Regions from separate parts of the Micromonospora soli genome, predicted to be linked through region 3. Evidence: predicted binding sites of a transcription regulator. Region 3 holds the regulator's gene; each other region holds the start of a gene.
The links. Region 3 encodes HrcA, which represses chaperone genes, less so after heat shock. Its sites were predicted from a motif close to GGTTNGCACNCTCNNNNNGAGNGTGCNAACC; they were not measured.

Region 1 (6,552 bases), 610 kb from region 3:
CGGCGAAGCTCAACTCGATCGGGTTGCGGACCCGGCCGTGGATGCGCAGCCGCCAGGTCGCCGGGTCCACCTGCGGCACCACCAGCGCGGTGTCGATCCGGTAGAAGCCGCTGTTCGGGGTCACGTACGGGGCGAGCTGGGCCAGCGACAGGTCGGCGCCGGCCGGCGCCGCCGGCGCGGCGGCCGACGGGGTGGGCAGGGTTACCGACTGGCGGGCCGCCGAGACGCCGCGCCGCCCGGCGAGCCAGTGCCCGCCGAGCCCGGCCACCGCCGCCGCGCCCAGCAGCGCCCCCGCCCCGGTCAGGAACCGCCGCCGCCCCTCCTGGTCGGCCTCGTCCCCGCGCTCCCCGGGCCGACCCGCCGCCCGGGCACCGATGGGTGCCGGCTCCCCCGGCCGGACCTCGGGCCCGCCCACCGGACCGGCCGACGTGGGTTCGGCGGGCGCGGCCGGGGCGGTCGGCCCGGCGGGACCGGCCGGCGCGCCGGATCCCGCGGGGGTGGGCGGGGACCAGGACCAGAGGTCGGGGGCCAGCGGACCGGCCAGCAGCAGCCACAGCGTCAGCCCGCCCAGTGCCGCCCCGACCAGCGCGGGGAGTGCCGCGGCGGGGCCCGCGCCGGGCCGGGTCAGCGCGGCGACCACCCCGAGGGCGGCGAACGCGGCGATGCCGGCCAGGCCGATCCGGAGCCGCCGGGCGGCCAGCACGCCGAGCAGCGCGGCGAACGCGGCCAGCAGCACCCCGGTCCCGATCAGCAGGGCGATCTTGTCGTGGGTGCCGAAGAGCGAGATGGCGAGATGCTTCAGCGACTCGGGCACCAGGTCGACCACCAGCCCGCCGACCGCGATCAGCGGCGCGGATCGGGGTCCGGTGAGGACGGCCACCGGTTCGGCGGCGCCGATGGCCACGGCCGCGGCGGTGACCCCGGCCAGCGCGGCGTGGCCGCGGGAGATGCTGCTCACGCCGACCAGTGTTGTCGAGCCGACCGGGCGGCCGCCAACCACGTCAGCGTTCCGTAACCAGATACGGATCAGGGCGCACCGCCGGGAAGGCGGTGCGCCCTGACTCAGGCCGTAGGCGTGGGATCAGAAGCCCGGGCCGTGCTGGTGACCGTGGCCGTGGCCGTGGCCGTGGCCGCCGGCGGCGGCCGGCTCGGCCTTCTCCGGCTTCTCCACCACCAGGCTCTCGGTGGTGAGCAGCAGGCCGGCGATCGACGCGGCGTTGGCGACCGCGTTACGGGTCACCTTCACCGGGTCGATGATGCCGGACTTGACCAGGTCGACGTACTCGCCGTTGGCCGCGTTGAGGCCGTTGCCCCAGTCCTGGCCGACGACCTTCTGCACCACCACGTAGCCGTCGTGGCCGGCGTTCTGGGCGATCCAGCGCAGCGGCTCGACCAGCGCCTTGCGCACGATCGAGACGCCGACCTTCTCGTCGCCGGTGAGGCCCAGGTCGCCGTCGAGCACCGGGAGGATCTGGGCCAGGGCGGCACCGCCACCCGGGACCGTGCCCTCCTCGACCGCCGCCTTGGTCGCCGCGATGGCGTCCTCGATGCGGTGCTTGCGCTCCTTCATCTCGACCTCGGTGGCCGCGCCGACCTTGATCACCGCGATGCCGCCGGAGAGCTTCGCCAGCCGCTCGGCCAGCTTCTCCCGGTCCCACTCGGAGTCCGAGGCCTCGATCTCCTTGCGGATCTGGGCGACCCGGTCGGCGACCTCGGCGGACTGGCCGCCGCCGTCGACGACGGTGGTGTTCTCCTTGTCGACCACCACGCGGCGGGCGGTGCCGAGCACCTCCAGGCCGACCTGGTCGAGCTTGTAGCCCAGCTCCGGGGCGACCAGCTCGGCGCCGGTCAGGATCGCCATGTCCTGGAGCATCGCCTTGCGGCGGTCGCCGAAGCCGGGGGCCTTCACCGCACAGACCTTGATGGTCTTGCGGATCGCGTTGACCACCAGCGTGGACAGGGCCTGGCCCTCGACGTCCTCGGCCACGATCAGAAGCGGCTTGTTGTTCTGGAGGACCTTCTCCAGCAGCGGCAGCAGCTCCTCGATCGCCGAGATCTTCTGCGTGGTGATCAGGATGTACGGGTCCTCCAGGACCGCCTCCTGCCCCTCCACGTCGGTGACGAAGTTCGGCGAGATGAAGCCCTTGTCGAACTGGAGACCCTCGGTGACCTCAAGCTCGGTGGTCAGGGCGGAGCCCTCCTCGACGGTGATGACACCGTCGCGGCCGACCTTCTCCATCGCCTCGGCGATCAGCTCGCCGATGGTGGCGTCCTGCGCGGAGATCGTCGCGACGTGCGCGATCGACTCCTTGTCGGCGACCTCCACGGCCTTGCCGAGCAGCGCCTCGGAGACCTTGCCGGCCGCCGCGTCGATGCCCCGCTTGAGGCCGGTCGGGTTGGCCCCGGCGGTCACGTTGCGCAGGCCCTCGCGGACCATGGCCTGGGCCAGCACGGTCGCGGTGGTGGTCCCGTCGCCGGCGACGTCGTTGGTCTTGGTCGCCACCTCCTTGACCAGCTGCGCGCCGAGGTTCTCGTACGGGTTGGTGAGCTCGATCTCCTTGGCGATCGTCACGCCGTCGTTGGTGATCGTGGGCGCACCAAACTTCTTGTCCAGGACGACGTTGCGCCCCCGCGGGCCGAGAGTGACCTTGACCGCGTCCGCGAGGGCGTTGACACCGTGCTCCAGCAGGTGCCGGGCGTCGTCCGAGAAGCTCAGGATCTTCGCCATCAATATCCCTTCGAAGCGTCGCTGCCCCGGCCCGGCGAGCCGGACCGGGGCAGCGACACTGATCGGTTGCTTACTTCTCGATGACCGCGAGGACGTCGCGGGCGGAGAGCACCAGGTACTCCTCGCCGGCGTACTTGACCTCGGTGCCGCCGTACTTCGAGTAGAGAACGGTGTCGCCGACCTTGACGTCGAGCGGCACGCGGTTGCCCTTGTCGTCGATCCGGCCCGGGCCGACAGCGAGGACGGTGCCCTCCTGCGGCTTCTCCTTGGCGGTGTCGGGGATCACGATGCCCGAGGCGGTGGTGGTCTCGGCCTCGTTCGCCTGGACCACGATGCGGTCCTCGAGCGGCTTGATCGCAACCTTGGTCGCGGTAGTCACGGGCATACCCTCCTGGGGTACTGGTTTCGTTACCGGTCGACCGGGGCCGACCAGTGTCAATCTGCCACATGCCACCGGGCGGGGCCGTCGTCGCGGGTGCCGGTCCGCCTGGCGTTAAACCCCCGGGCACCGGGCCCGGGCGTTGGCACCCTCAGGGCGAGAGTGCTAACTCGCAGGTTATTCCTCGGCTAGCACTCCGTCAAGGAGAGTGCCAACCCGCCACCCCTCGTGTCGCCGGCGCCGAGCCGTCCGGACAGCAAGGACCCGTCCGGTCCGGTGTTCACCTTCGAACCGCGACCTGGCGGGCCTTCGTGGCCGCCACCCCCGTCCGGCGCTGACACCACCGTCCGGACGGTCCGGCCGGGGCCGGAGAATGGGCGCGTGGATCTGGACCAGCTCGCCGCCCTGCGTACCCCCGAGGGGTCGGCCGCGCTCGCCGCGGCCGCCCGGGTGGCCGGCGGCGACCCGCTGGCCGCGGCGGCGGCGCTCCGCTCGGCCGGGGTGCCGGCCGGACTCGCGGCGGCGGCACTGACGCAGGCCGAGCTGCGCCGCCGGGCGGTGGGCAAGTTCGGGCCGGAGGCCGACGGCATGTTCCTCACCCGCCCCGGGCTGGAGCAGGCCACCCGCCGGGTGGTCGCCGACCGGCGGGCCGCGCGCCTGCACGCCGCCGGGGTGCGCACCCTCGCCGACCTGGGTTGCGGCCTCGGCGCGGACGCGCTCGCCGCCGCCCGCGCCGGCATCCGCGTGTACGGGGTGGAGGCCGACCCGGTGACCGCCGCGATGGCCGCCGCGAACGCCGAGGCGGCCGGGCTGGGCGCGTGGTTCACCGTGGAGTGCGGGGACGCGACGGCGTTCGACGTCAGCCGGGTGGAGGCGGTCTTCTGCGACCCGGCCCGGCGGGCGGCGGGCACCGGACGGCGGATCTTCGACCCGAACGCCTACTCGCCGCCCTGGGACTTCGTCACCGGGCTGGCCGAGCGGGTGCCGCGCACGGTGGTCAAGGTGGCCCCCGGCCTGGACCACGGGCTGATCCCGGCGGGCGCCGAGGCCGAATGGGTCAGCGTGGACGGCGACCTGGTCGAGGCGGCGCTCTGGTGCGGCGCGCTGGCCGAGGTGCCCCGCCGCGCGACCGTGTTGAAGGAAGGGCCCCTTCTTAACGCCTCCGGTAGAGCAGGGGTCCCCTCTTATCAGCCTTATCAGCTGACCGGCTCGGGCGAGATCGAGGCAACCGTCGGGCCGGTCCGCCGCTTCTTGTACGACCCGGACCCGGCGGTGGTCCGCGCCCACCTGGTCGCCGAGCTGGCCACCACGCTGGGCGGGAACCTGGCCGACCCGAGCATCGCGTACCTGTACGCCGACGAGCGCGTGACCACGCCCTTCGCCCGCTGCCTGGAGGTCACGGACGTGCTGCCGTTCTCGCTGAAGCGGCTGCGCGCCCTGCTCCGCGAGCGCCGGGTCGGCCGGGTGGAGATCCTCAAGCGCGGCTCGGCGCTGGAGCCGGAGCGGCTGCGGCGGGACCTGAAGCTGGCCGGGGACGCCTCGGCCAGCCTGGTGCTGACCCGGGTGGCCGGCGCGCCGACGGTCCTGCTCTGCCGGCCGGTTCCCGGCTGACGGTTTCTCCCTCGCCCGCGCGCCCCGGCCGGGTTAGCTTGTCGGGCATGGCGGGACAGGGCACTCCGGCGACGGCACTGCTGACCAAGCGGAAGATCGCCCACCGCACCCACCCGTACGACGTCTCCCCCGAGGCGCCGAACTACGGCGCGCTGGTCGCGGCGGCCCTCGGCGTACCGGCGGAGCAGGTGTTCAAGTCGCTGGTCACCGAGGTCGACGGCGCGCTCACCGTGGCGGTCGTCCCGGTCACCGGCGAGCTGGACCTCAAGGCGCTGGCCGCCGCGCGCGGTGGCAAGCGGGCGGCCATGGCGGACCGGACGGTCGCCGAGCGGGCCACCGGGTACGTCCGCGGCGGGATAAGTCCGCTCGGCCAGCGCAAGCGGCTGCCCACCGTGGTCGACGCGTCGGCGCTGGACCACCCGACCGTCTACGTCTCGGCGGGCCGCCGGGGCCTGCAGGTGCAACTCGCCCCGGCGGATCTGGTCGCGCTGACCGACGCCGTCACCGCCCCCATCGCGGCCCGCTGAACGGCCGGCGGCAAGAGACCTCTGGCACACTGCACCCGGCCCCGGGCGTCCGTGCCGGGGCGACGGCCGAGAAGTTCCGGAACCAGGGCCCTCTACCGCTCCGCGCCACCATTGCCGATGATGTCGAGCAGGCCGGTGCGGTACACCCCGGACGGCCCGAACGACATCCAACGGAATTGTGATATCGCTCACATTCAGGTGTCAGTCCGATATTGGACTTGCCTGTGAGCGCCCTTTATTGCAGGATTGTTACCCTTTTTTCAGGCCCGAAGCTTGTGAAAGTCCTTCCACCCGCAATAGGTTGCACTGGCAACTAAGGCAAGTGGAACCCAGTCCCTCGCGGAGGCATCCATGACAGTCGTGAGGCGGGCCGAACAGTGAGCGAGACGCCGATCCTGTTGGAGATGCGCGGCATCACCAAGGAGTTCCCCGGGGTCAAGGCTCTCTCCGACGTCAACCTTGTGGTGCGCGCCGGCGAGATCCACGCGATCTGCGGCGAGAACGGTGCCGGCAAGTCCACCCTGATGAAGGTGCTCAGCGGGGTCTACCCGTACGGCACGTACGACGGCGACATCTTCTATCAGGGGACCGAAACTCGCTTTTCCGACATTCGGGCCAGTGAACACGCCGGGATCGTCATCATCCATCAGGAACTCGCCCTGATTCCGGACATGTCGATCGCCGAGAACATCTTTCTCGGTAACGAGCCTCGCAAACGAGGCGCGATCGACTGGAAGTCCGCGAACCGGATGGCGCTCGAACTGATGGCCCGGGTCGGTCTGAGCGAGGACCCGGACACCCTGGTCAAGGACATCGGTGTCGGCAAGCAGCAGCTGGTGGAGATCGCCAAGGCGTTCGCCAAGGACGTCAAGCTGCTCATCCTGGACGAACCGACCGCCGCGCTGAACGAGGCCGACTCCCAGCACCTGCTGGACCTGCTGCGCGGCTTCCGCGAGCGGGGCATCACCTCGATCATGATCTCGCACAAGCTCAACGAGATCGAGGCGATCGCCGACCAGATCACCATCCTGCGGGACGGGAAGACGGTCGAGACGCTCGAGGTCAAGGCGGGCGACGTCGATGAGGACCGGATCGTGCGGGGCATGGTCGGCCGCCAGCTGAGCAGCCGGTTCCCGGACCACACGCCGAAGATCGGCGAGGTCTTCTTCGAGGTCCGCGACTGGAACGTCCGGCACCCGATCTCCGCCGAGCGCCAGGTCTGCAAGAACGAGAGCTTCGTCGTACGTCGGGGGGAGATCGTCGGCTTCGCCGGGCTGATGGGCGCGGGCCGCACCGAGCTGGCCATG
Region 2 (6,552 bases), 950 kb from region 3:
TCGACCGGCTGCACAGGAACGTCTTCGAGCTGGCCAACGCGGTGCAGTTCACCACCGGCCAGGCGTTCGTGATGGCGTTCCAGGCCGGCGGCGCGCACGCGCTGGACCGGGCGCTGGAGGCGATCGCGTACGCGTACGCCGAGATGACCCGCCACCCGGGGACCGCCGGCTGGGAGAAGGCCGCCGGCAAGGGCGACCCGCTGCGGATGAGCAAGACGTTCCACGTGGTGCCGCGCGGCCTGGCGCTGGTGATCGGCTGCAACACCTTCCCGACCTGGAACTCCTACCCGGGGCTCTACGCCTCGCTGGCCACCGGCAACCCGGTGATCGTCAAGCCGCACCCGCGCGCGGTGCTGCCGCTCGCGATCACCGTGAAGTACGCCCGCCAGGTGCTCGCCGAGGCCGGTTTCGACCCGAACCTGGTGCAGCTCGCGCCCGAGGCGGCGGACGAGAAGCTCGCCTCCACCCTGGCCCTGCACCCGGCCGTCAGGATCGTCGACTTCACCGGCTCCACCGAGTACGGCGACTGGCTGGAGGCCAACGCCCGGCAGGCCGCCGTCTACACCGAGAAGGCCGGCCTGAACACGGTGGTGATCGACTCCACCGACGACTTCGCCGGGCTCTGCCGCAACCTGGGCTTCACGCTCACCCTGTACAGCGGGCAGATGTGCACCACCTCGCAGAACCTGCTGATCCCCCGGGGCGGCATCGAGACCGACCAGGGGCACAAGAGCTTCGACGAGGTGGCCGCCGGGATCGCCGCGGCGGTCGGCAAGCTCACCGCCGACCCGGCCCGGGGCGTCGAGCTGACCGGCGCGATCGTCAACGACGGCGTGCTGGAGCGGCTCGAGGAGGTCGCCAAGGTCGGCGAGCCGGTGCTGGAGTCGCGGGCCGTCGAGCACCCGTCCTTCCCCGGCGCGGTCGTGCGTACGCCGACCATCGTCAAGCTGGACGCCACCGACACCGGGGTCTACTCGCGGGAGTGGTTCGGGCCGATCTCGTTCGCCATCGCGACCAACTCGACCGCGCACAGCCTGGAGATCCTCCGCGCGACGGTGGGGGAGAAGGGCGCGCTCACCGCGGGGGTCTACGCCACCGACGAGGCGGTGCTGGACGCCGCCGAGGCGGCGGCGATCGACGCCGGCGTGCACCTGTCCTGCAACCTCACCGGCGGGGTCTTCGTCAACCAGTCGGCTGCCTTCTCGGACTTCCACGGCTCGGGCGCCAACCCGGCGGCGAACTCCGCGCTCACCGACGGTGCGTACGTGGCCAACCGGTTCCGCATCGTGCAGAGCCGCCGCCACGTCTGATGGGCAAGGAGGGGCCCCTGCTTACCGTTTCCGGTAGAGCAGGGGCCCCCTTCTCACGCCGCCCGGCGCATCTGGAGTTCCCGGAGGGCGGGGATCTTGGGGTGCGGCACGCGCACCCCGGTGTCGACGAAGCCCAGCTTCTGGTACGCCCGGTAGGCGCGGTCGTTGCCGACCACCACCTCCATCATCAGCTCCGGCCGGCCGCAGGCGAGGGACCAGGCGGCCACCTCGTCCACCAGCGCGCCGAGCAGCCCGCCGCCCCGCCAGGCCGGCGTGAGGTACACGGCGTAGATCAGGGTCAGGCCGGGCTCCTCCGGGGCGACCGTGCCGCCGGCGTGGCCGACCAGGCGACCGCCCGGATCGGCGACGAACTGGGCGGTGGCGTCGCCTCGGGAGACCGCGGCGACCCGGGCCGCGTAGTCGGCGTGCGGGCGGGCGGCGGCCTCGGCCACCGTCTCCAGGAACGCCAGCGGCGAGTCGGCGAGCATCTCCAATCGGAGCGCCCGCATCCGGGCGGCGTCCTCCGGCCGGACCCGGCGGACGGTCGTGGTCGTGGTCGGCGCGCTGGTCATGTCGCCATGCATACCGGAGTGCGGAGGACCCGTGTCGGGCCGGGTCGGATGTCGGCCGGAATATGCCCGATTTGTGGTCGTGCGCCGTCGTCACGCCTCGTGTAGCGTGCGATTTCGGTCACCGATTCAGCGGCCGTCACCGATGGCCGAACCGGTGGTCCGCCGGTGCCGGTCCGCCGGTCTCCGGGTTGTGGAACGCCGCGCAGAGTGAGGAAGTGCACCGTGGCACAGGGCACCGTCAAGTGGTTCAACGCCGAAAAGGGCTACGGCTTCATCGCCGTCGACGGCGGGCAGGACGTCTTCGTCCACTTCTCCGCGATCGAGATGGACGGCTACAAGGCGCTGGACGACGGCCAGCGCGTCGAGTTCGAGATCGCCCAGGGTCAGAAGGGTCCGCAGGCGGAGCGGGTCCGCGTCATCGCCTGACCCCGTCGCCGCCCGTTCGGCGGCAGTTCACCCCGGCCGGGGGGCTGCGCTGCGGGCGCGCAGCAGGGAAGATCGTGAGCCGTTCCAGCCATCGCTGCTGAGGAGGGTTCATGTCCGACCTGCCCCCGTCGGGTTCCACCGAGCCGGTGCCCCCGGCGTCGTCCGGTGCCCCGGCCGACCCGGCCTCGTCCACGCCGCCGGCGCCGACGGCGGGGGATGCGGATCGTCCCCTCGGGTCCGGAGCGCCAACCCCGACGGATCCGACGCTGCCGGGGCAGCCCGCCGCAACGGGTCAGCCCTGGTACCCGGTTGTGCCGGGTCAGCCGGCCGCCGCTCCGGTGCCCGGCGCGGGATACCCGGTCGATCCGGCGGGCCAGCCGCACGGCTGGGCCTGGCCGACGCCGGCCGCCCAGCCGGTGGATTCGCCCTACACCTGGGCCTGGCCGACGCCGGACGGTCCCGGGCCGGGTGGGACCTACCCCGGCCAGCCACCGATGCCCGGCCAGCCCTATGGCTGGTACCCGGGGGTCGACCCCGGTGACCCGCTGGTCACCCCGCCGCACGCCGGGATCGGCGGCTGGTTCGCCCGGTGCTCCGGGGCGCTACGGCGCGGTTGGCGGCAGCTGCTGCCCATCGTCCTGATCAGCCAGGCGGTGCCGGCCGCGGTGATCGCGGTCCTCTCCCTGGCCCTGGCCCCGACCGGCCAGCCCGTCGCCGGGCCGGACGGCGCCCCGGTCCTGCCGGACGGCTACTTCACCGACTTCTTCGCCTTCTACGGTGCGGTGATCCTGGCCGCGCTGATCTTCGGCCCGCTGCAGAGCGCCGGGTGGGCTGCCGGCACCTGGGTGATCACCCGCCAGGCGGTCGGCGAGCCGGCCGTGGTCGGCGTCGCCTTCCGGTACGGCTGGCGGCGCGCGCTCGGTCTCTGGGGCTGGACGATCGTCTCCTCGTTGCTGATCGGCGTCGGCGTCTGTGCCTGCGTGCTGCCCGGGATCTACGTGGCCTTCGCGGTCGCCCTGTTCGGCCCGGTCTACCTCTTCGAACGGCAGGAGCCGATCGGCCGCGCGTTCCGCCTCTTCCACCAGCGGTTCGGGATGGTGCTGGGGCGGGTGGCGCTGGTGGTGGCCGTGCTGGTCGTCGCCACCATGCTCAACGGGGTGGTGGAGACGGTCAACCGGCTGATCTTCGGCGAGCACCCGCTGGACGCGGCGGGCACCGGCGGGGCCGCCGTGCTGCTGGCGCTGGCGGGCACCCTGCTGATCACCCCGGCGTATCTGGCGCAGCTGATCGGCCTGGTCGTCACGTACGCCGAGCAGCGGGCCCACGAAGGCCCGGTGAACGCCGCCCGGCTGGCCGCGGAACTCGGCTGAGCGCGGCCATCGTGCTTGCACTCGGCTAGGGAGAGTGCTAAACAAGTCATTGGCACTCGCATACGGTGAGTGCCAATGGTCGGGGCGGTAGGGCCACGGCCACCCCGGTGTCTCGATGGCGCCGGGGCGGCACGGGGCCGGTCGTCGCGGGCTGTCCGGCCCGACCGAGGAGACGTCGTCGTCGCCAGGTGGCGACGTCCCCAAGGTGCGTACACCAGGCGGCCCATCCGGGGGATCTCCGGATGGCCCGTGAGTGTCCAGGAGGACAACGCCGTATGGCCAAGATGATCGCGTTCGACGAAGAGGCGCGCCGCGGCCTCGAGCGGGGCATGAACCAGCTCGCCGACGCCGTGAAGGTGACCCTCGGCCCCAAGGGCCGCAACGTCGTGCTCGAGAAGAAGTGGGGTGCCCCCACCATCACCAACGATGGTGTGAGCATCGCCAAGGAAATCGAGCTCGAGGACCCGTACGAGAAGATCGGCGCCGAGCTGGTCAAGGAGGTCGCGAAGAAGACCGACGACGTGGCCGGTGACGGCACGACGACGGCGACCGTCCTGGCCCAGGCCCTGGTTCGCGAGGGCCTGCGCAACGTGGCCGCCGGTGCCAACCCGATGGCCCTGAAGCGGGGCATCGAGGCCGCCGTGGCCAGCGTCTCGGAGGAGCTGCTCAAGCTCGCCAAGGACGTGGAGACCAAGGAGCAGATCGCCTCCACCGCCTCCATCTCGGCTGGTGACACCAGCGTCGGCGAGATCATCGCCGAGGCGATGGACAAGGTCGGCAAGGAAGGCGTCATCACCGTCGAGGAGAGCAACACCTTCGGCCTGGAGCTGGAGCTCACCGAGGGTATGCGCTTCGACAAGGGCTACATCTCTGCTTACTTCATGACCGACCCGGAGCGTATGGAGGCCGTCTTCGACGACCCGTACCTCCTGATCGTCAACAGCAAGATCTCGTCGGTGAAGGACCTGCTCCCGATCCTGGAGAAGGTCATGCAGTCGGGCAAGCCGCTGCTGATCATCGCCGAGGACATCGAGGGCGAGGCCCTGGCCACCCTGGTGGTCAACAAGGTCCGCGGCACCTTCAAGTCGGTCGCCGTCAAGGCGCCGGGCTTCGGTGACCGCCGCAAGGCCATGCTCGCCGACATTGCCATCCTCACCGGTGGCCAGGTCATCAGCGAGGAGGTCGGCCTCAAGCTCGACGCCGTGGGCCTCGACATGCTGGGCCGCGCCCGCAAGGTCGTGGTGACCAAGGACGAGACCACCATCGTCGACGGTGCCGGCGACGCCGAGCAGATCCAGGGCCGGGTCAACCAGATCCGGGCCGAGATCGAGAAGAGTGACTCCGACTACGACCGGGAGAAGCTGCAGGAGCGGCTGGCCAAGCTGGCCGGCGGCGTTGCGGTGATCAAGGTCGGCGCGGCCACCGAGGTCGAGCTGAAGGAGCGCAAGCACCGCATCGAGGACGCCGTCCGCAACGCGAAGGCCGCCGTCGAGGAGGGCATCGTCCCGGGTGGTGGCGTCGCGCTGGTGCAGGCCGGCAAGACCGCCTTCGACAAGCTGGACCTGACCGGCGACGAGGCGACCGGCACCCAGATCGTCAAGATCGCGCTGGACGCCCCGCTGCGGCAGATCGCCGTCAACGCCGGCCTCGAGGGTGGCGTCGTCGTCGAGCACGTCCGCAACCTCGAGCCGGGTCACGGCCTCAACGCCGCGACCGGCGAGTACGTCGACCTGCTCGCGTCGGGCATCATCGACCCGGCCAAGGTGACCCGTTCCGCGCTGCAGAACGCGTCGTCGATCGCCGCGCTGTTCCTCACCACCGAGGCGGTCGTGGCGGACAAGCCGGAGAAGACCCCGGCCGCCCCGGCTGGCCCGGGTGGCGGGGAGATGGACTTCTGAGTCCAGCTCCACCAGTACGCCGAAAGGGGGCGGGCCGCGTCAGCGGTCCGCCCCCTTTCCCGTGCGCTCAGGTCGGCAGCCGCCGCTGGTTGCGTCGTTTGTGCGTCCGGTCGTACGGCGGCGGGATCCGGAGCGGCTCGTCCACCAGTTGCAGCGGTTCCTCGGTGGCTGGATCGTCGCCGCCGGCCATCTCCGCCAGCTGCTCGGCGTCGCCGTAGTCGAGCCGGTCGAATGGCAGTTGCCCGGGGAGTTCGCCGACCGGAGGCAAGCTCACCGGTGCCTCGTCGGTCCGTTCGTCATCCGTGGTCATGGCTGCCTCCTCTATGCCCCGACGGTAGGCGGCCGTCGATGACCGGGAGGGCTGAATGACAATATAACCGTCTATGTAACTTAAGTTACTTATGTCCGGTCAAGCGCCTTCCGGTACAGGAAGAACACCCGCTCGATCCGGGCACCCGCCGCATTCGCGTAGAACGGCACCGGCCCCACCCAGCCGATCTGCGCCGCGTCGAGGCCCGCCGCGGCCTGGTCGCGCAGGCAGCGGCGGAGCAGCACGCCGCCGATGCCCCAGCCCTCGACGGCCGGTGCCGTCCCCATCGGGCCGAACCAGCTCGGCCGGGACGAGCCGTACGCGGCGAAGCCCAGGACCTCGCCGTCCCGCTCGGCCAGGTGCGCGCCCGCGCCCGGCCGGCCCAGCGACCCGGCCAGCTCGTCGTCCCACGTCCCGCCGAAGGTGGCCCGGGCGAACGCGCCCAGCGCCGGCAGGTCCGCCGGCTCTGCCTGGCGTACCGTCACGCCCGCGTCGGCCAGCCGCCGCTCGGCGGCCTCCGTCGACCGCACCGCCGGGGAGCCCGCGGCCAGGTCGGCCGTCATGTTCCAGCCCGTCCGGTCCTGCCGGTAACCGAGGCGCAGCGCGGCGCATACCGCCGGGGTGTACCGCACGTCGATGCCCGGCCAGGCGTAGTACGGCGGGTTC
Region 3 (6,552 bases):
CGCCTCGCTGGACCAGGTGGTCGCGGCGGGCGTGGACCACGTCAGCGCGTACGCCCTGATCGTGGAGGACGGCACCCGGCTGGCCGCGCGGATGCGGCGCGGCGAGCTGCCGTACCCGAGCGACGACGTGGCGGCGGACCGCTACCTGGCCGCGGAGTCCGCCCTCGACGCGGCCGGCTTCTCCTGGTACGAGGTCTCCAACTGGGCCCGCTCCGAGGCGGCCCGGTGTCGGCACAACCTGCTCTACTGGGCCGGCGCCGACTGGTGGGGCCTCGGCCCGGGGGCGCACAGCCACGTCGGCGGGGTGCGCTGGTGGAACGTCAAGCACCCCAGCACGTACGCCCAGCGCCTCGCGGCGGGGGAGTCCCCCGGCCTGGCCCGGGAGGTGCTCACCCGGGACGAGGCGCACATGGAGGACGTGATGCTGCGGCTGCGGCTCGCCGAGGGCCTGCCGCTGGACGTGCTGGACGAGGCGGGCCGGGCGGCGGCCGGCCGTGCCCTGGCCGACGGCCTGCTGGATGCCGGGGGCTACGCGGCCGGCCGGGCGGTCCTCACCCTGCGCGGCCGGCTGTTGGCCGACGCGGTGGTCCGCGACCTGCTGCCCTGAGCGGTGCCGGCCGGCCGGGGGAGCGGCCGACCGGCCGGGTCACTTGGTGAAGCTGTAGCTCAGCGGGTAGCGGTAGAGCACGCCTTCGTTGGCCTTGACCCCGGCGATGATCCCGAAGATCAGCGGCACGATCCAGACAAGCATCGGGACGAAGAACAGAATCCCGCAGGTGATCAGGGTGAGCACCCAGCCCAGCACGCTGGCGGCCGCCCAGGTGATCTGGAAGTTCAGCGCCGCGACGGCGTGGGCCCGGACGGTCGGCGACTGCTGCCCCCGGCTCATCAGCGCGATGAGCGGGGCGACCCAGCCGAGCAGGCCACCGCCGACAATCACGCCGGCGGCGCCGCCGAAGTGCGCCACCAGCGCCCAGGTCTTGTCGTCGTTGTTGGCGTAGCCGGCGGGCGGGCCGTACGCACCACCGCTCGGGTACCCGGCACCAGGCGGCGGATAGCCGCCCGGCGGGGGGTAGCCACCGGGGGGTGGATAGCCACCTGACGGCGGCTGGCCGCCGGAGGGCGGCGGATAGCCACCGGGCGGGGGATAGCCCCCTGCGCCCGGAGGCCCGGACAGTGGTGCGGTGGGGGGCTCGTCCGCCGACGAGGAGCCGTGGGGGGCCGACGGCGGGGTCGCCTCCGGCGGCTGGGCGCCGGGGTCGCCCGCTCCGGGAGGGCGAGGAGGTTCGGTCATGCCGGTCACGGTAGGTCCCGCCGGCAAGGGCACACCAGAGCGGAATCGTCCGGCATGTCCGGCTGATCGGCTCTGGCGCGCGGTGTGCCGGGCCGCACCGGAGGTCCGTCGCTGATCATCGCGTCGGCGGGTATGCCGACGTAGACTGGCACTCGCTACAGTCGAGTGCCAGTCGGCGTCAGGAGGTGGGGGAGATGGGTCTCGACGACCGCAAGCTCGCCGTGCTGCGCGCGATCGTCGAGGACTACGTCGCCACCCAGGAGCCGGTGGGCAGCAAGGCCCTGGTCGAGCGCCACCAGCTGGGGGTCTCCCCGGCGACCGTCCGCAACGACATGGCGGTGCTGGAGGAGGAGGGCTACATCCGGCAGCCGCACACCAGCGCCGGCCGGGTCCCCACCGACCGCGGCTACCGCCTCTTCGTGGACCGGCTCTCCCGGGTCAAGCCGCTCAGCCCCGCCGAGCGCCGGGCCATCGAGCGCTTCCTGGTCGGCGCGGTCGACCTGGACGACGTGGTGCACCGCACGGTGCGGCTGCTGGCCCAGCTCACCCGCCAGGTCGCCGTGGTGCAGTACCCGAGCCTGGCCCGCTCCAAGGTGCGCCACCTGGAGCTGGTGCCGATCTCCACCACCCGGCTCATGGTGGTCATGATCGCCGACACCGGCCGGGTCGAGCAGCGCCTGGTGGAGATGCCCGGGCCGATCCCTGCCGACGACGTGACCGACCTGCGCCGGCTGGTCAACGAGAAGCTGGTCGGTACCCGGCTGTCGGAGACCCCGCCGCTGGTACAGGCGCTGGTCGACGAGTCCTCCCCGCAGCTCCGGTCGGCCATGGCCACCCTCTCCAGCGTGCTGCTGGAGACACTGGTCGAGCGGCACGAGGAGCGCATCGCGCTGGCCGGCACGGCCAACCTGACCCGGGGCGGCCTGCTCGACTTCCAGGGCACGCTGCGCCCGATCCTCGAGGCGCTCGAGGAGGAGGTCGTGCTGCTCAAGCTGATCGGCGAGGCGGAGCCGAGCACCACCCGGGTGCTGATCGGCGACGAGAACGAGATCGACAACCTCCGGGCCGCCTCCGTGGTCAGCACCGGGTACGGCCCGGGCAGCACCATCATGGGCGGGCTCGGCGTGCTCGGGCCGACCCGGATGGACTACCCCGGCACCATCGCCACGGTGCGGGCCGTGGCACGCTACGTGGGCGAACTGCTGGCCCAGAACTGACCAGTCAGGGCCGACGGCCGAGCGGCGGCCGACGCGGCGCAACGCGAGACGAAACACGAGGACACCGAACGCAGTGGCCAGGGACTACTACGGCATTCTCGGCGTGAGCCGGGACGCCTCCGACGACGAGATCAAGCGCGCCTACCGCAAGCTGGCGCGGCAGTTCCACCCGGACGTGAATCCGGACCCGGAGGCACAGGAGAAGTTCAAGGACATCAACGCCGCGTACGAGGTCCTCTCGGACGACCGGAAACGGCAGATCGTCGACCTGGGCGGCGACCCGCTCGCGCCGGGCGGCGGGGGCGCCGGTCCGGGCGGTCCGGGCGGGGCGGGCCCGTTCGTCGGGTTCCAGGACATCATGGACGCGTTCTTCGGCGGCGCGGCCGGCGGCTCGCGCGGGCCGCGGCCGCGTACCCGGCCGGGCGCCGACGCGATCCTGCGGCTGGAGCTGGACCTCAACGAGACCGCGTTCGGCGTGGAGGCCCCGATCACGGTCGACACCGCGGTGCTCTGCACCACCTGCTCCGGTGCGGGCACCGCGGCCGGCACCCACCTGGCCACCTGTGAGGCGTGCGGTGGGCGGGGCGAGGTGCAGTCGGTGCAGCGCACCTTCCTCGGCCAGGTGGTCTCCGCCCGGCCGTGCACGGTCTGCCAGGGCTACGGCACCACCATCCCGCACCCCTGCCCGACCTGCGCTGGCGACGGCCGGGTGCGGACCCGCCGCTCGCTCACCGTCAAGATCCCGGCCGGGGTCGAGGACGGCATGCGGATCCGGCTGGCCCAGCAGGGCGAGGTCGGCCCGGGCGGCGGCACCGCCGGCGACCTCTACGTGGAGATCCACGAGCGGCCGCACGACGTCTACTCCCGCAAGGGCGACGACCTGCACTGCCGGGTCACCGTGCCGATGACCGCCGCCGCGCTGGGCACCCGGCTGACCATCAAGACGCTGGACAGCGAGGAGACGGTCGACGTCAAGCCCGGCACCCAGCCCGGCAGCACGCTGCGGCTGCGCGCCCGGGGCGTCCCGCACCTGCGCGGCACGGGCCGAGGCGACCTCTACGTCCACCTGGACGTGCGTACCCCTACCAAGCTCGACCCCGACCAGGAGCGGATGCTGCGCGAGTTCGCCAAGACCCGGGGCGAGGAGGTCGCCGAGCTGACCAAGCAGGGCGGCTTCTTCTCCCGGATGCGCGACGCGTTCAACGGGCACGCCTGACGTGTCGGCGCCGCTGTTCCTGGTGGAGGCGCTGCCCACCGGCGACACGCTGACGCTCGACGGCCCGGAGGGGCACCACGCGGCGACCGTGCAGCGGCTGCGCGTCGGCGAGGAGCTGCTGCTCGCCGACGGCCGGGGCGGCACGGCCGCCGCCGTGGTGACCGCGGTCGGCAAGGGCACCCTCGACCTGTCGGTCACCTCCCGGGGGTACGTCGACGCGTCCGTCCCCCGGCTGGTGGTGGTGCAGGGCATCGCCAAGGGCGACCGGGGCGAGCTGGCCGTGCAGGCGATGACCGAGGTCGGGGTGGACGAGATCGTCCCGTGGGCGGCGTCCCGCTCGGTGGTGCAGTGGCGCGGCGAGCGCGGCGTACGGGCCCGGGAGAAGTGGGCGGCCACCGCCCGCGAGGCGGCCAAGCAGGCCCGCCGGGCGTGGCTGCCCGTGGTGGCCGGTACGCCCGACGAGTCCACGACCACCGTCACGCGCCGGATCGCCGGGGCCGCCGCCGCGTTCGTGCTGCACGAGGAGGCCGACGACCGGCTGACCACCGCCGAGCTGCCGGAGACCGGCGAGATCGTGCTGGTGGTCGGCCCGGAGGGCGGCATCGCCCCCGTCGAGCTGGCCGCCTTCCGCGAGGCGGGCGCCCGTACCGTCCGGCTCGGCCCGTCGGTCCTCCGCACCTCGACGGCGGGCGTCGCCGCCCTCAGCGCCCTCTCCACCCGCCTGTCCCGCTGGTGACCGGCCAGGTCCTCGGTCTGCCCTGAGCACAGTGGCTTCGCGCCGAGCGCGGCCGGCCCTGCTCGTTGGGGAAGCGAGCGCAGCGCGGCCCGGCGTGTCGCGGTCACTAGCGACATTCATTGAGAGCGACATGCCTGAGAGGCATATTTATGGGTCTTGTGGCGCATCTGTGGGTGGTGCGGTGCGTCGTTGATGGCGCACGCCGTTGTCCTGCCTAGGTTCTGGCTTGTCGAAGGTCAGAACTGGATGGGTGGGAGAACGGCGTGCGTTCTGCCAGGGTATGGGCTGGGCTGCTTGGGGTCGAGCAGGCGGTGGTGGAGGACGTCGAGTTCGACCCGGCCGAGTCGGTGTTGGTGGCTCGGGTGCGGGTGCGTAAGGCTGCTCGGCAGCGGTGTCCGCATTGCGGGCGGCGGTGTGCGCGGTATGACGCTGGTGTTCGTCGTCGGTGGCGGGCGTTGGATCTGGGCGTGGTGCGGGCGGTGATCGAGGCGGACGCGCCTCGGGTGTCGTGTCCGGTGCATGGGGTGGTGGTCGCGGCGGTCCCGTGGGCTCGTCATGGGGCGGGGCATACTCGGGCGTTCGACGCGACGGTGGCGTGGTTGGCGGTGCACACCACGAAGTCGGCGGTGTCGCGGTTGATGCGGATCAGTTGGCGCACCGTGGGGTCGATCGTGGCGCGGGTGTGGGCAGACACCGGTGGTCTGCAGGACCGGTATGACGGGTTGCGTCGTATCGGTATTGACGAGGTCAGCTACAAGAAGGGCCACCGGTATCTGAGCGTCGTGGTGGATCACGACACCGGTCGGCTGGTGTGGGCTGCGCCGGGCAAGAGCGCGGCGACGCTGAACGCGTTCTTCGACCTGCTCGGCCCGCAGCGCACGGCCGCGATCACCCACGTGTCCGCCGACGGCGCCGATTGGATCACCACGGTCATCCGTCGTCGCTGCCCGAACGCCGTCCGCTGCGCCGACCCGTTCCACGTCGTCGCTTGGGCCACCGACGCCGTCGACCGAGTTCGCCGGCAGGTGTGGAACGAGGCCACCGGCCGTGGGGCCGGCCGTCGTGGCGTCGCTATCGGTGAGGCCCGGATGTTGAAGAACACCCGCTGGGCGTTGTGGAAGAACCCGGAGAACCTGACCGAGGGTCAACGGGCCAAGCTCGACTGGATCGCCAAGACCCACCCCCGCCTGCACCGGGCATGGGCGCTCAAGGAAGGCCTGCGCTGCATTTTCAGCCTGGCCAAGACCAGCCCGACCGCCGCGGTCGAAGCCCTCGACAGGTGGATCGGCTGGGCCCGCCGCAGCCGCATCGACATCTTCATCGACCTGCAACGACGCGTCACCCGCCACCGCGACGCGATCATCGCCGCCATCGAACACGGCATGTCCAACGGCCGGATCGAGTCCGTCAACGCCAAGATCCGCCTACTCACCCGCATGGCCTTCGGCTTCCACTCCCCCGACGCCCTCATCGCCCTGGCCATGCTCAGCCTCGGCGGCCACCGGCCCCAACTCCCCGGCCGCTGACCCACACATCCGACACAAGACCCATATTTATGCCTCTCAGGCATATCGCTCGCCAGTCTTGTCTCTCCTCCGGCAGGGCGGGGTCCGGCCCGACCGACAGGCGCTGGCGCCGGCCTGAGCCGGGCGGCCGCGCGCTGCGGGTGGCCTGCGGCGGCGGGGTCAGGTGCGCAGGTAGGAGGCGCCGTTGAGGTCGAGGATGGTGCCGGAGGCCCACTCCGCCTCAGGGCTGGCCAGCCAGTGGACGGCGGCGGCGATCTCCTCGGGGCGGGCCACCCGGTTGAACGGGGACTGGGCCCGGATCGCGTCGCCCCGCTCGCCGCTGAGATGGCTGGTGGTCATGTCGGTCGCCACGAACCCGGGCGCCACGGTCGCCACCGCGATGCCGTACGGGGCGAGGGCCAGGGCCAGCGACTGGCCGAGCGCGTTCAGCCCCGCCTTGCTCGCCCCGTACGCCGGCTGCTCCGGCTCGCCCCGGAAGGCGCCCCGGGACGACACGTTGACGATCCGGCCGCCCCGTTCGCGCAGGTGCTGGGCGGCGCACCAGGTGACGTTGGCGGCACCGG

Region 1: a site for HrcA is predicted at 3,248-3,278, ahead of groES (co-chaperone GroES). Genes of this name have one in related genera too.
Region 2: a site for HrcA is predicted at 3,726-3,756, ahead of groL (chaperonin GroEL). Genes of this name have one in related genera too.

What each region holds. Positions count from the first base shown of each region.
Region 1 is NZ_CP130427.1:3,151,887-3,158,438, reverse strand. Features, by position in the region: gene Q2K19_RS15180 (molybdopterin-dependent oxidoreductase) at 1-958, opposite strand, end outside; gene groL (chaperonin GroEL) at 1,082-2,728, opposite strand; gene groES (co-chaperone GroES) at 2,799-3,113, opposite strand; gene Q2K19_RS15165 (THUMP-like domain-containing protein) at 3,489-4,718, shown strand; gene ybaK (Cys-tRNA(Pro) deacylase) at 4,766-5,245, shown strand; gene mmsA (multiple monosaccharide ABC transporter ATP-binding protein) at 5,650-6,552, shown strand, end outside.
Region 2 is NZ_CP130427.1:2,815,960-2,822,511, forward strand. Features, by position in the region: gene paaN (phenylacetic acid degradation protein PaaN) at 1-1,310, shown strand, start outside; gene Q2K19_RS13480 (GNAT family N-acetyltransferase) at 1,364-1,882, opposite strand; gene Q2K19_RS13485 (cold-shock protein) at 2,105-2,308, shown strand; gene Q2K19_RS13490 (hypothetical protein) at 2,419-3,678, shown strand; gene groL (chaperonin GroEL) at 3,954-5,576, shown strand; gene Q2K19_RS13500 (hypothetical protein) at 5,644-5,886, opposite strand; gene Q2K19_RS13505 (GNAT family N-acetyltransferase) at 5,976-6,552, opposite strand, start outside.
Region 3 is NZ_CP130427.1:3,763,263-3,769,814, forward strand. Features, by position in the region: gene hemW (radical SAM family heme chaperone HemW) at 1-607, shown strand, start outside; gene Q2K19_RS18070 (DUF4870 domain-containing protein) at 647-1,294, opposite strand; gene hrcA (heat-inducible transcriptional repressor HrcA) at 1,489-2,511, shown strand; gene dnaJ (molecular chaperone DnaJ) at 2,585-3,727, shown strand; gene Q2K19_RS18085 (16S rRNA (uracil(1498)-N(3))-methyltransferase) at 3,729-4,463, shown strand; gene Q2K19_RS18090 (ISL3 family transposase) at 4,727-5,989, shown strand; gene Q2K19_RS18095 (SDR family NAD(P)-dependent oxidoreductase) at 6,149-6,552, opposite strand, start outside.